2 linked regions of the Variovorax paradoxus genome follow. The protein of the gene in region 1 interacts with the protein of each later gene in a pairwise test. Links are inferred from orthologs where the notes say so. Each region holds a gene or a part of one and is shown in the gene's direction. Other genes may lie near its edges.

Region 1 (7,746 bases):
GGTCGACCGCCCTTGGGTCATCAACGCCATCTCCGAAGCACGAGCGCAGGGCGACCTGAGCGAGAACGCCGAGTACGAAGTGGCCAAGGACCGCCAGGGCTTCATCGAAGGCCGCATCCAGGAGGTCGAGGGCAAGCTGTCGGCGGCGCAGATCATCGATCCGAGCGAACTTGACGCCGGCGGCAAGGTGGTGTTCGGCTCGACCGTCGAGCTCGAGGAAGAGGAAACCGGCGACGCCGTGAAGTATCAGATCGTCGGCGAGGACGAAGCCGACCTGAAGCTCGGCCTGATCAACATCTCCAGCCCGATCGCGCGGGCGCTGATCGGCAAGGAAGAGGGCGATACGGCCGAAGTGCAGGCCCCGGGTGGCCTGAAGCGCTACGAGATCGTGGCCGTTCGCTACCTGTGATCGTCGAGAAATGAAAGACCGCGTTGCGCTGATGCTGGCCGCCTTCTGGTGGGGCAGCCTCACCACGATCGGCTTTCTGGTTGTGCCGATGCTCTTTGCCCGGCTCGGCAACCCATCGGTGGCAGGCAACTTTGCAGGCCAGTTGTTCGAGGCGCAGAGCTGGATCGCAATCGCCTGCGGGCTGATTCTGCTGATCCATTTCAGGACCAAGGCCGACGACCGCATGGACGGGGCGACGATGACGGCCATGTTCCTGATCCTGGCCGCGCTGCTGCTGGCGTTGCTTCAGCAGTACGCCGTGGCACCGCGCATCCTGGCGCGCGAGAACCTCAAGTTGTGGCATGCCATGGGCAGCGGCATGTACCTGGTGCAGTGGGTGTGTGCCGGCGTGCTGCTCTGGCGCATGGGCGCCCGCAAGCCGGGCTGAACGTCGCAGGCAAGAGGCGGCTGCCGCCGCCTCCTCGGTTCTCACTCTTTCCAGTATTTGGCGACCCACCGAGCGGGGCGGATGTAACGGAAGGCTCGGTTGCGTCGGCCTGCCAGCGCGTCCGGCGGGTTGCATTCGCCATGGAACACCATGATGCGGGCATCCTCGGGCACGAAAGGCTCTTCCCAGTAATTGGTCGGCCAGGTCGGGATGCCGTGGTACTTGAAGCTGGGACACCAAGCCTCGGGCCAGTAGGCCAGCTTGCCTTGCTTGTGGAGGATGTCCGACAGGTAGGCCTGTTCGTTGCGGTACTCCGCCTGAACCTTGTCCATGTTGGCGCGGAAATACGCCAGCACGTCGGCGTGGGCGCCCAATTCGAAGCGGTAGACCGACGAATTTCCTGTGATCCGCTCGCGTCGCCAGGGACGCGCGTAGTCGTGAATGATCAGGAACTCGCCGGGCCGTTCGAAGAAGTCGTCCAGGCTGCCCACCACCACCACGTCCAGGTCGAGGAAGAGAGCCGTGCCGCGCAGGCCGTGCAGGTCCTGCTCGAAGGTTGTGAGCTTCTTCCAGGCGCCGTCGCGTTGGCCCGGGGCCAGCTGCAGGTTGAGCGGCGGGATCGGCAGGCAGGTCACTTCGGGGTGGATGCCATTGCCGTCGTCGGTCAGGCATACGAACTTGAAGTCGCCGCTGAGGTTGCGGCGCACCATCGCGTAGAGCCGGTTGACGTACTCGGGGCCATATTTCGTGCCCCACTTCATGCAGAGGATATGGCGCTGGGCGCCTTGCGCTGCCGCCAAGCTCAGTCCGCCTGGTTGCGCTTCTTGGCCGACAGCGGCCGCTTGGCCTTGGCGCGCTTGATGGTGCCGCCGGGCGTGAGGCGCTGATTACCCAGCACGCGCAGCGTCTTGATCTCGGGGCGCTGGCCGCCGCGCTTGCTGTACTTGACGATCTTCACGTCGCGCGGGCCAGGCATGCGATCCTCGTCGATCACGCGCTCCTTCTCGGGCTTCGGACGCCACAGCACCAGCAACTTGCCGATGTGCTGGATCGGCGCGGCATCGAGCTCCTCAGCCAGTTCGCGCAGCATGGCGTCGCGGGCGGGCCGGTCGTCGGAGAAAACGCGGATCTTGATCAGGCCATGGGCCTTGAGTGCCGCGTCGGCTTCCTTTTTCACGGCAGGGGTAAGCCCGTCTCCACCGACCATGACGATCGGATCCAGGTGGTGAGCTTCGGCGCGGTGCACCTTGCGCTCGGCAGGGGTAAGTTGAATGGCGGGCATCCCCGTATTATCGACGCGTACACGAAGACCTCCATGAGCACCAAAGCCAAAAGCAAAAAAGTCAACAAGGCGTGGCTGCACGACCATATCAACGACCCCTACGTGAAGCTCGCCACGAAGGAGGGGTACCGCGCCCGCGCGGCTTACAAACTCAAGGAAATCGACGAGTCGCTGGGGCTTGTCAAGCCTGGGCAACTTGTGGTGGACCTCGGTTCGACACCAGGCGCCTGGAGCCAGTACCTGCGCCGACGCATGTCACCGGGCGGAGCAGCGTCCGGCGAACTGAACGGCACGATCATCTCGCTGGATATCCTCGCGATGGAGCCCATCGAGGGCGTCACGTTCCTGCAGGGCGATTTCCGTGAAGATGCGTTGCTGCAACAGTTGCTCGGCGTACTGGCTGGCCGCAAGGCCGACCTGGTGGTGTCGGACATGGCGCCGAACCTGTCGGGCATCCATTCGGCCGATGCAGCCAGGGTCGCGCACCTGATCGAGCTTGCGATCGACTTCGCGCAGCACCACCTGAAGCCGGAAGGCGCGCTGGTGGCCAAGCTTTTCCACGGCAGCGGCTACGACGAACTGGTGAAGCTTTTCAAGGCCAGTTTCCGCACGGTGAAGCCCTTCAAGCCCAAGGCATCACGTGACAAATCGGCAGAGACCTTCCTCGTGGGATTGGGCCTCAAGGCCCTGGATACGCCTTGATACCTTGCCAAATAGCGGCTGCAGGCGCCCGAGCACGGCGCAAACCCCTGTCAGCCTATGGCCGCATTAGGGAAATGCCCGCTTTTCGCAGCTTGAAAAGCCTAAAATAGGGCGCAATTGCGTACCCATAGCGCGTTTTTCATATCCTCGTCACGCGCTTTCGACTGGAGCTTCGTTTGAACAATCAGTGGTTTTCCAAAGTTGCCGTATGGCTCGTCATTGCCATGGTGTTGTTCACTGTGTTCAAGCAGTTCGACACCCGCGGTGGCGTCGGCTCGGGAGCAGTCAGCTACTCCGAGTTTCTGGACCAGGTCCGGAACAACCAAATCAAGAGCGCCGTCATTCCTGAAGGCGCTGGCGGGGGCGAGATCATCGCCGTCACCAACGATGATCGAAAAATCCGCACGACCGCCACGGTCCTCGACCGCGGCCTCGTGGGCGACCTGATCGACCACAACGTCAAGTTCGACGTCAAGCCGCGCGAAGAAGGCTCGTTGCTCATGACCTTGCTGGTCAGCTGGGGTCCTATGCTGCTGCTGATCGGCGTGTGGATCTACTTCATGCGCCAGATGCAGGGCGGCGGCAAGGGCGGGGCGTTCAGCTTCGGCAAGAGCAAGGCCCGCATGATGGACGAGAACAACAACACGGTGACCTTCGCCGACGTTGCGGGCTGCGACGAAGCCAAGGAAGAAGTCCGTGAGGTGGTCGACTTCCTGAAGGATCCCCAGCGCTTCCAGAAGCTAGGCGGCCGGATTCCTCGCGGCCTGCTGCTGGTCGGCCCTCCCGGGACCGGCAAGACGCTGCTGGCCAAGTCGATCGCCGGCGAAGCCAAGGTTCCTTTCTTCTCGATCTCCGGTTCGGACTTCGTCGAAATGTTTGTTGGCGTGGGCGCGGCACGTGTGCGCGACATGTTCGAGAACGCGAAGAAGAATGCACCCTGCATCATCTTCATTGACGAAATCGACGCGGTGGGCCGTCAGCGCGGTGCCGGTCTCGGCGGCGGCAACGACGAGCGCGAACAAACCCTCAACCAGATGCTGGTCGAGATGGACGGTTTCGAAACCAACCTCGGCGTGATCGTGGTGGCAGCGACCAACCGCCCGGACATCCTGGACGCCGCACTGTTGCGCCCCGGACGTTTCGACCGCCAGGTGTACGTGACGCTGCCGGACATCCGCGGCCGCGAGCAGATCCTCGGCGTGCACATGCGCAAGGTTCCCCTGGGCCAGGACGTCAATCCGGGCGTCATCGCCCGCGGCACGCCTGGCATGTCGGGCGCCGACCTGGCCAACCTCTGCAATGAAGCTGCCCTCATGGCCGCCCGCCGCAATGCGCGTGTCGTCGAGATGCAGGACTTCGAGAAGGCCAAGGACAAGATCTTCATGGGCCCCGAGCGCAAGAGCATGGTCATGCCCGAGGAAGAGCGCCGCAACACGGCCTACCACGAGTCCGGCCACGCCCTCATCGGCAAGCTGCTGCCCAAGTGCGATCCCGTCCACAAGGTCACGATCATTCCCCGTGGCCGCGCCCTCGGCGTGACGATGAGCCTGCCGTCGCAGGACCGCTACAGCTACGACCGCGAGTACATGCTGAACCAGATCAGCATGCTGTTCGGTGGCCGTATCGCCGAGGAGGTGTTCATGCACCAGATGACCACCGGCGCCAGCAACGACTTCGAGCGTGCGACCTCCATCGCGCGCGACATGGTCACCCGCTACGGCATGACGGATGCGCTGGGCCCGATGGTCTACGCGGAGAACGAGGGCGAAGTGTTCCTGGGCCGCTCGGTCACCAAGACGACCAACATGAGCGAGCAGACCATGGAGAAGGTCGACTCCGAAGTGCGCCGCATCATCGACGAGCAGTACGCCCTGGCGCGCAACCTGATCGAAGAGAACAGCGACAAGATGCACGCCATGGCCAAGGCGCTGCTCGAATGGGAAACCATCGACAGCGAGCAGCTCGACGACATCATGGCCGGTCGCGCCCCCCGTCCTCCGAAGGACTGGACGCCGCGCATTCCGCCTTCGGGCAACGGTGGCGGCAGCGGCGGCACACCGGCGGTGTCGACCGACCCGGCTCCCAACGCAGCGTGAGCGTGAGCCTGGTGTCCAACCACAACGGGGCCTCGGGCCCCGTTTTCGATGGTGGGCCTGCATCGGCGGCGGCGAGCTGGTGGCAGACCTCGCGTTTTCGCATCGACCTCGCCCAGCCGCGCGTGATGGGCATCGTCAACGTTACGCCCGATTCCTTTTCCGACGGCGGCGCACATGCCTCGACGCAAGCCGCGCTGCGGCATTGCGAGCAGTTGCTGAACGAGGGCGCCGACATTCTCGACATCGGCGGTGAATCGACCCGCCCCGGCAGCCCTGCGGTGCCGCTGGACGCGGAACTGGCGCGCGTCGAGCCGGTGGTGCGCGAAGCGGTCAGGCTCGGCGTGCCGATCTCCGTCGACACCTACAAGCCCGAAGTGATGCGCGCAGTGCTCGATCTGGGCGCCGACATCGTCAACGACATCTGGGCGCTGCGCCAGCCGGGTGCACGCGAAGCGGTCGGTGCGCATCCGTCTTGCGGCGTCTGCCTGATGCACATGCACCGCGATCCGCAGACCATGCAGGCCGTGCCGATGGCGGGCGACGTGATTCCGCAGGTGCTGGATTTCCTCAGCGCACAGGTGCAGGCGCTGCGCGCACTTGGCGTCGATGCTTCGCGCATCGCGCTGGACCCCGGCGTGGGCTTCGGCAAGACAGTGGCACAGAACTTTGCATTGCTGGCGCGCCAGCGCGAACTGATGGCGGGCGGCTTGCCGCTGCTGCTCGGCTGGTCGCGCAAGTCGTCGATCGGTGCGGCGACCGGCATCGAGCTGGCGGGCGAGCGCATCGTGCCCAGCGTTGCTGCTGCGGTACTTGCCGTGGACCGTGGCGCGGCCGTGGTGCGGGTGCACGACGTGCGCGACACCCTCGCTGCCCTGGCCGTATGGCGCGCCATGAAGGCGCAGGAACCACAACAAACACAAGAGAGAACTTCACAGACATGACACGCCAGTATTTCGGCACCGACGGCATCCGAGGCACCGTCGGCCAAGCCCCCATCACCCCCGACTTCGTGCTGCGTCTGGCGCATGCCGTGGGCCGGGTGCTCAAGAAGACGCAGGCACGCCCGACCGTGCTGATCGGCAAGGACACCCGCATCTCCGGCTACATGCTCGAGTCGGCGCTCGAGTCGGGCTTCAACTCCGCGGGCGTCGACGTGGTGCTGCTCGGGCCGCTGCCCACCCCGGGCGTGGCCTACCTCACACGCGCCCAGCGCGCCAGCCTCGGGGTGGTGATCAGCGCCAGCCACAACGCATACCCCGACAACGGCATCAAGTTCTTCAGCGCGCAGGGCACCAAGCTCGACGACGCGTGGGAGCTGGCAGTCGAAGCCGTGCTCGAGGAAGCGCCAGTGTGGGTCGATTCCGCCAACCTGGGCAAGGCCCGGCGCCTCAACGACGCGCCCGGCCGCTACATCGAGTTCTGCAAGAGCACCTTCGCCAACGACCTGACGCTGCGCGACATGAAGCTGGTGGTCGATGCCGCACACGGCGCCGCCTACCAGGTGGCGCCCAACGTGTTCCATGAACTGGGCGCCGAGGTGACGAGCATCGGCGTGTCGCCTGACGGCCTGAACATCAACAAGGGCGTCGGCGCCACGCATCCGCAAGCGCTCGTGGCCGCGGTGACGGCGCAGAAGGCCGACTACGGCATCGCACTCGACGGCGACGCCGACCGCCTGCAACTGGTCGACGCCACCGGCCGCCTGTTCAACGGCGACGAACTGCTCTACCTTATGGTTGCCGAGCGCATCGCACGCGGCGAGAAGCCCTTCGGCGTGGTCGGTACGCTCATGACCAACAAGGCCGTGGAGATGGCGCTGCGCCAGCAGGGCATCGAGTTCGTGCGGGCCAAGGTCGGCGACCGCTATGTGCTCGAGGAGCTCGAAAAGCGCGGTTGGGTGCTGGGCGGCGAAGGCTCGGGCCACCTGCTGGCGCTCGACCGCCACACCACCGGCGACGGCATCGTGAGTGCGCTGCAGGTGCTGCAGGCCTGCGTGCGCAGCGGCAAGACCGTGGCGCAACTGCTCGAAGGGGTCACGCTGTTTCCGCAGACGCTGATCAACGTCCGCATTTCGCCCGAGCAGGACTGGAAGGACAACACGGCGCTGGCCAGCCAAACCGCACGCATCGAGGCCGAGCTCGGCGACGCGGGCCGCGTGCTGATCCGTGCGAGCGGCACCGAGCCGCTGGTGCGCGTGATGGTCGAGGCGCGCGATGCCGCACAGGCCGAGTCCTGCGCCAGGCGTCTCGCGGACACGCTGCAGCCGGCGCAGTGACTCTCATCGACGTTCGCCTGGTGGACTATCGCGACGCGGCGCAGGCCGCGGCATTGGTCGAGCTGCTGGACGCGTATGCCAGCGATCCGGCGGGAGGCGGCACGCCGTTGGACCCCGCGGTGCGCCGTGGCCTTCCTGCTGCGCTGGCGGCGCGGCCGCAGGCTTTCAGCGTGCTCGCGTACGACGGCGAGAACGCCGTGGGCCTCGTCAACTGCATCGAGGGTTTCTCGACCTTTGCATGCAGGCCGCTGGTGAACGTGCACGACGTGGTCGTGCTGTCCGGCCATCGCGGACATCGCGTGGCGCAGCAGATGTTTGCGATGGTCGAGCAGGAGGCACGAAGGCGCGGTGCCTGCAAGCTCACGCTCGAGGTGCTTTCGGGCAATGCGCCTGCGCTGCGTGCCTACGAGCGAGAGGGGTTCGAGGGCTACCAGCTCGACCCGGCTTTCGGCCACGCCGTGTTTCTGCAGAAGAAACTCTGAAAAGAAAAAGGCCGACGCGCGGTGTACGCCGTCGGCCTTCTTTTCTCGACACTCTCCGTCCGGGGGAGGGAGA
Region 2 (6,457 bases), 830 kb from region 1 along the record:
GGCCGGCGATGAAGCCGGTCGTGGCCCTGGTCGGGCGGCCCAACGTCGGCAAGTCGACCCTCTTCAACCGCCTGACCCAGACGCGCGACGCCATCGTCGCGGACTTCGCCGGACTCACCCGCGATCGCCATTACGGCAATGGCCGCCTGGGCAAGCACGAATTCATCGTCATCGACACCGGCGGTTTCGAGCCCGACGCGGGTAGCGGGATCTACAAGGAGATGGCGAAGCAGACCCGCCAGGCCGTGGCCGAGGCCGACGTCGTGATCTTCGTTGTCGACGCGCGCGAAGGCTTGTCGGCGCAGGACCATGACATCGCCAACGAGCTGCGTCGTCTTGGCAAGCCGTGCGTGCTGGTGGCCAACAAGGCCGAAGGCATGCACGACGGGACCAAGCTCGTGGACTTCTACGAGCTCGGCTTCGGCGAGGTGCACGGCGTGTCCGCGGCGCACGGACAGGGCATGCGTGGCCTCGTCGAACTGGCGCTGTCGACGCTCAATCTTCCCGAAGAACCGGAAGACGACGCCGACGAAGACGACGTCAACAAGCCGATCAAGCTGGCCGTGGCCGGGCGCCCGAACGTGGGCAAATCGACGCTGATCAACACGTGGCTGGGCGAGGAGCGGCTCGTGGCCTTCGACATGCCCGGCACCACGCGCGATGCCATCTCCGTGCCCTTCGAGCGCAATGGCCAGCGCTTCGAGCTGATCGACACGGCCGGCCTGCGCCGCAAGGGCAAGGTGTTCGAGGCGATCGAGAAGTTCTCGGTGGTCAAGACGCTGCAGGCCATCGAGTCGGCCAACGTCGTGCTGCTGCTGATCGATGCCACGCAGGGCGTGACGGACCAGGATGCGCACATCGCAGGCTACATCCTCGAGAGTGGCCGCGCCGTGGTGATCGCCATCAACAAGTGGGACGCCGTCGACAGCTATCAGCGCGAACAGATCCAGCGGCAGATCGAGACGAGACTGCCGTTCCTGAAATTCGCGGCGCTGCATTTCATCTCTGCCATCAAGCGCCAGGGCCTGGGACCCGTTTGGCAGGCGATTGCGCAGGCTCACAAGTCGGCCACGCGCAAGATGTCGACGCCGGTGCTCACGCGGTTGCTGCTGGAAGCGGTGCAGTTCCAGGCGCCAAAGCGCGGCGGCATGTACCGTCCCAAGCTGCGTTACGCGCACCAGGGGGGCATGAACCCGCCGGTGATCGTGATCCACGGCAATTCGCTCGAGCATGTGACCGACGCTTACAAGCGGTTCCTCGAGGGGCGCTTCCGCAAGGAGTTCGACCTTGTGGGTACCCCCTTGCGCATCGAGTTCAAGAGTTCCCACAATCCGTTTGCGGACAAGGACGACTGAACTCGCTTGGCAGCGGATGGCTGCCGATGAGTTCCGTCGGGGGTGGAAGTTCCAGCTTTTGAGAGACGTTATTTTTCGAAGGCTTTTGGACTCGATTGCTGCGGCGCGGAAACCCTGTGTTAAGGTCATCTCCTCCAACAACTACTCTTGAACACGGAGAATATCGTGAGCAATAAAGGGCAACTTCTACAAGACCCGTTTCTGAACACCTTGCGTCGCGAGCATGTTCCGGTCTCCATTTACTTGGTGAACGGTATCAAGCTGCAAGGTCAGATCGAGTCCTTCGACCAATACGTCGTGTTGCTTCGCAACACCGTGACGCAGATGGTCTACAAGCACGCCATTTCCACCATCGTGCCGGGTCGCGCCGTCAACTTCTCGGCTACCGAGAACGAAGACACCGCTGCCTGAACGCGCGGAGCGCGGCGGCCTTTCGGTTGCCGCGCTTTTTCCCTTTTTTGGTCCCGCTTGTCTGAATCGATCCCCCGCCAGGAAGGCGCCGCCGTTCTCGTCGGCGTGGATTTCGGGCTGCCCCATTTCGACAGCGAACTCGAGGAACTCGGCCTGCTCGCGCAGACTGCAGGACTGACGCCCGTGGCGCGCCTTGCGTGCAAGCGCAAGGCGCCCGATGCGGCATTGTTCGTTGGCAGTGGCAAGGCCGACGAAATCAAGGAGCTGGCTGCCCTGCACAGGGCGAGTGAAGTCATCTTCGACCAGGCCCTGAGCCCCGCGCAGCAGCGTAACCTCGAACGCCAGCTCGACGTTGCAGTCTACGACCGCACTTTCCTCATTCTCGAAATCTTCGCCCAGCGCGCGCGCTCGCACGAGGGCAAGCTGCAGGTGGAGCTCGCTCGCCTGCAATACCTCAGCACACGGCTGGTCCGTCGCTGGTCTCACCTGGAGCGCCAGACCGGTGGTGCGGGTGTGCGCGGCGGCCCGGGCGAAAAGCAGATCGAACTCGACCGCCGCATGATCAACGAGTCGATCAAGCGCACGCGCGACCGCCTCGCCAAGGTGCAAAAGCAGCGGGGCACGCAGCGCCGCCAGCGCGAACGCCGCGAAACCTTCAATATCTCGCTGGTGGGCTACACCAACGCTGGCAAGTCGTCGCTGTTCAACGCACTGGTCAAGGCGCGCGCCTATGCGGCCGACCAGTTGTTCGCAACGCTCGATACCACCACGCGCAACCTCTATCTGGGAGATGCGCGCCGGCAGGTTTCGATCTCGGACACTGTCGGCTTCATCCGCGACCTGCCTCACGGGCTGGTCGACGCCTTCAAGGCCACGCTGCAGGAGGCGGTGGATGCCGACCTGCTGCTGCATGTGATCGATGCATCCAACCCTCATTACCCCGAGCAGATGGCCGAGGTGCAGGCGGTGCTGCGCGACATCGGCGCGGACACCGTGCCCCAGTTGCTGGTGTTCAACAAGCTCGACGCCCTTGAAAGCACGCAGCGCCCGCTGCATCTGCAGGACGAGATGGAAATCGACGGTGTGCAGGTGCCCCGCATCTTCCTCAGTGCCCGAAGTGGCGAAGGGGTCCCGATGCTGCGCGCCGAGCTCGCCCGGCAGTCGGGCTCCGTAGCCGATACGATGACCCCTGAGGCAAACGCTGAATTGCACGAAGCCGCCGACGGATTGGGCACAATCCCGCCACTGACAAGAGAACGAAGCGAATGAATTCAAAGCCAGCGCGGAGAGGGTTTCTGGGCATGTTCAACCTGAACGATGGCCGGTGGGGGCGCGGCGACGAGCCGTCCTCCAACGGCGACCGCCCGGCCGGCAACCGGCCTCCCGATGCCAATCCTCCAGGCGCACCGACACCCCCGCCCCAGGGCAGCAACAACAACGACAACCGTCCTCGAGGACAAGGCCCCAACCAGGGGCCGCCCGACCTCGACGAGCTCTGGCGCGACCTCAATCGCAAGCTCGGTGGCTTCTTCGGCGGCAAGGGCGGTGGCAACCGGCCCACCGGTGGAAGTGGCGGCAACGGCTACAAGCCCGACATTAAAAACGCAGGATTCGGCCTCGGCCTCGTTGCTGCCGTGGCGATCCTGATCTGGCTCGGCACCGGCTTCTTCATCGTGAACGAAGGCCAGCAGGCCGTGGTCACCCAGTTCGGCCGCTACAAGACCACCGTGGGCGCGGGCTTCAACTGGCGCCTGCCGTATCCGATCCAGCGCCACGAAGTGGTCGTGGTCACGCAGATCCGTTCCACCGACGTGGGCCGCGATGCCATCGTGCGGTCCACCGGCCTGCGCGAGTCGGCGATGCTGACCGAGGACGAGAACATTGTCGAAATCAAGTTCGCCGTGCAATACCGCCTGAGCGATGCACGTGCCTGGCTCTACGAGAGCAAGTCGCCTGCCGAAACAGTGGTTCAGGTGGCCGAGACCTCCGTGCGTGAGGTCGTGGGCAAGATGAAGATGGATGCCGCGCTCGCTGAAGAGCGCGACCAGATCGCTCCGCGCGTGCGCACGCTGATGCAGACCATCCTCGACCGCTACAAGATCGGCGTGGAAGTCGTGGGCATCAACCTGCAGCAAGGCGGCGTGCGTCCGCCCGAGCAGGTGCAGGCTGCATTCGACGACGTGCTCAAGGCCGGCCAGGAGCGCGAACGCACGAAGAACGATGCGCAGGCTTATGCCAACAACGTGGTGCCGCTCGCGACCGGTACCGCATCGCGACTGAAGGAAGAGTCCGAAGCCTACAAGGCACGCATCGTCGCCCAGGCACAGGGCGATGCCGGCCGCTTTGCATCGGTGCTTGCCGAGTACCAGAAGGCGCCGCAGGTCACCCGCGATCGCATGTACACGGACGCCATGCAACAGATCTACGCCAGCACCACCAAGGTGCTGGTCGACAGCAAGCAGGGTTCCAACCTGCTGTACCTGCCGCTCGACAAGCTGATCCAGCAGACCGGCAACAACGCTGCCACGCCGGTCGACGCCGCAAGCCCGAGCGTTGCCGGCACGGCACCGGCCCAATCGTCGGTGATCCCGGTGGCGCCCACGACCGGCGACGTGCGCGCACGCGACGGCCGTTCGCGCGACCGCGACGTGCGTTGATGAAAAAGGCCTAGAAGAACATGAACAGAATCGGATTCATCGCCTCGTCGATCCTCGTCCTGCTGGTGCTCCTGAGCTCGACCCTCTTCGTGGTGGACCAGCGCCAGTTCGGCGTGGTCTATGCCCTCGGCCAGATCAAGCAGGTCATCACCGAGCCCGGCCTGAACTTCAAGCTGCCGCCGCCGTTCCAGAACGTGTCGTACATCGACAAGCGCCTGCTGACGCTCTCGAGCGTCGACACCGAGCCCATGCTTACTGCCGAAAAGCAGCGCGTGGTGATCGACTGGTATGTGCGTTGGCGCATCAGCGATCCGCAGGCCTACATCCGCAACGTCGGTCTCGACGAGAACGCGGGTGCGATGCAACTCAATCGCGTGGTGCGCAATGCGTTTCAGGAAAACATCAACAAGCGCACCGTGCGCGACCTGATCTCGGTGCGCCGCGAGGCCCTGATGGCCGACGTGCAACGCGAGGTGCTGTCGGTCGTGAAGGGCGCCAAGCCCTGGGGCGTGGACGTCGTCGACGTCCGCATCACCCGCGTCGACTACGTCGAAGCGATCACCGAGTCCGTATACCGCCGCATGGAGGCCGAGCGCAAGCGCGTGGCCAACGAGCTGCGTTCGACCGGTACCGCCGAAGGCGAGAAGATCCGCGCCGACGCCGACCGCCAGCGCGAGGTAATCGTGGCGAATGCGTATCGCGACGCACAGAAGATCAAGGGCGAGGGCGATGCGCAGGCTGCCGCCGCGTATGCCGAATCGTTCGGCCGCGACCCGCAGTTCGCGCAGTTCTATCGGAGCCTTGAGGCCTACAAGCAGAGCTTCAACAAAAAGAGCGACGTGATGGTGCTCGACCCATCGTCGGACTTCTTCCGCGCCATGCAGGGTTCCGGATCCGCCGGCAGCGCGCCTCGCCGCTGATTCCTCGCCCGGAGCCGTGAGCGCAGACACCTTCTGGAGCGCGCTCGCGCTCGTCCTGGTCATCGAAGGCATCCTGCCTTTCGTCTCTCCCGGAGGGTGGCGGCGCGGCTTCGGGCAGCTCATGCAGCTGCGCGACGGCCAGCTTCGCTTTTTCGGACTTTGCAGCATCCTGCTGGGTTTGGTACTCCTTTGGGTCCTGGGGTAGCGGGTCCCGGTAGAATCCCGGTTTAACCACGCCCCCGATCCCCATGTCCGCCTGGGTCCTCCCGGATCACATTGCCGATGTGCTGCCCTCCGAGGCGCGCCACATCGAAGAACTTCGACGCCAGCTGCTCGATACCGCCCGTGGCTACGGCTACGAGCTGGTGATGCCGCCGCTGCTCGAGCATCTTGAGTCGTTGCTTTCGGGCACCGGCGAGGCGCTCGACCTCCAAACCTTCAAGCTCGTCGACCAGCTGTCCGGCCGCAGCATGGGGCTTCGCGCCGACACCACCCCCCAGGTGGCACGCATCGACGCCCACCTGCTCAACCGAGACGGCGTGGCCCGCCTGTGCTATTGCGGCCCTGTGCTCCATACCCGGCCCGATCGGCCCCACGCCACGCGTGAGCCATTGCAGTTCGGCGCAGAGATCTACGGCCACGCCGGCCTCGAGGCCGACACCGAAACATTGCTGCTGGCACTCGATTGCCTCCAGGCCGCCGGCCTGGAAGAAGGTGTGATCGTCGACCTGGCCGATGCCCGCATCGTTCGTGCCCTGTTCGCCGACGTGTCCGTCGACGCCGCCGGGCTGGCCCGGGTGCATGCCGCGCTGGCCGCCAAGGACGCGAGCGAGCTCGATGCGCTCACCAAGGACTTCCCTGCGGCTTCCCGTGACGGGTTGCGCGCGCTGGTCGGTTTGTACGGCGACGCTTCGGTGCTCGACGAGGCTGCCAAGGCACTCAAGGGCACGCCCGCCGTGGCCGCGGCGCTGACCGACCTGAAGCTTCTGGCCGCCGGGCTGCAGGGCGTACCAGGTCGCCAGATCAGCTTCGATCTGGCCGACCTGCGCGGCTACGCCTACTACAGCGGCATGCGCTTCGGCATCTACGCGCCCGGTGCGACCGATTCGCTGGT

What was found. Proteins that work in one complex are often made in the same cells at the same time.
Region 2: the proteins of ftsH (region 1) and hflK interact in binary tests that used the Escherichia coli proteins (3 or more experiments, as listed by UniProt). The link is inferred for Variovorax paradoxus from one-to-one orthologs.

What each region holds. Positions count from the first base shown.
Region 1 is NZ_LR743507.1:3,112,049-3,119,794, forward strand. Bases 2,576-5,456 are described here. They hold ftsH (ATP-dependent zinc metalloprotease FtsH), read left to right. Parts: upstream 2,576-2,996; coding sequence 2,997-4,916; downstream 4,917-5,456. Other genes in these bases: AACL56_RS14285 (RlmE family RNA methyltransferase), read left to right, coding at 2,576-2,820; folP (dihydropteroate synthase), read left to right, coding at 5,042-5,456. In the rest of the region: transcription elongation factor GreA, read left to right, coding at 1-409; AACL56_RS14270 (DUF4149 domain-containing protein), read left to right, coding at 420-836; AACL56_RS14275 (glycosyltransferase), read right to left, coding at 878-1,636; AACL56_RS14280 (YhbY family RNA-binding protein), read right to left, coding at 1,639-2,118; more of AACL56_RS14285, read left to right, coding at 2,152-2,575; more of folP, read left to right, coding at 5,457-5,857; glmM (phosphoglucosamine mutase), read left to right, coding at 5,854-7,191; AACL56_RS14305 (GNAT family N-acetyltransferase), read left to right, coding at 7,188-7,673. UniProt on the Escherichia coli protein: Acts as a processive, ATP-dependent zinc metallopeptidase for both cytoplasmic and membrane proteins. Plays a role in the quality control of integral membrane proteins.
Region 2 is NZ_LR743507.1:3,943,759-3,950,215, reverse strand. The notes cover bases 2,405-5,245. They hold hflK (FtsH protease activity modulator HflK), read left to right. Parts: upstream 2,405-3,067; coding sequence 3,068-4,423; downstream 4,424-5,245. Other genes in these bases: hflC (protease modulator HflC), read left to right, coding at 4,444-5,245; hflX (GTPase HflX), read left to right, coding at 2,405-3,035. Also shown: ribosome biogenesis GTPase Der, read left to right, coding at 9-1,355; RNA chaperone Hfq, read left to right, coding at 1,521-1,766; more of hflX, read left to right, coding at 1,824-2,404; more of hflC, read left to right, coding at 5,246-5,343; AACL56_RS18350 (DUF2065 domain-containing protein), read left to right, coding at 5,360-5,548; AACL56_RS18345 (ATP phosphoribosyltransferase regulatory subunit), read left to right, coding at 5,592-6,457.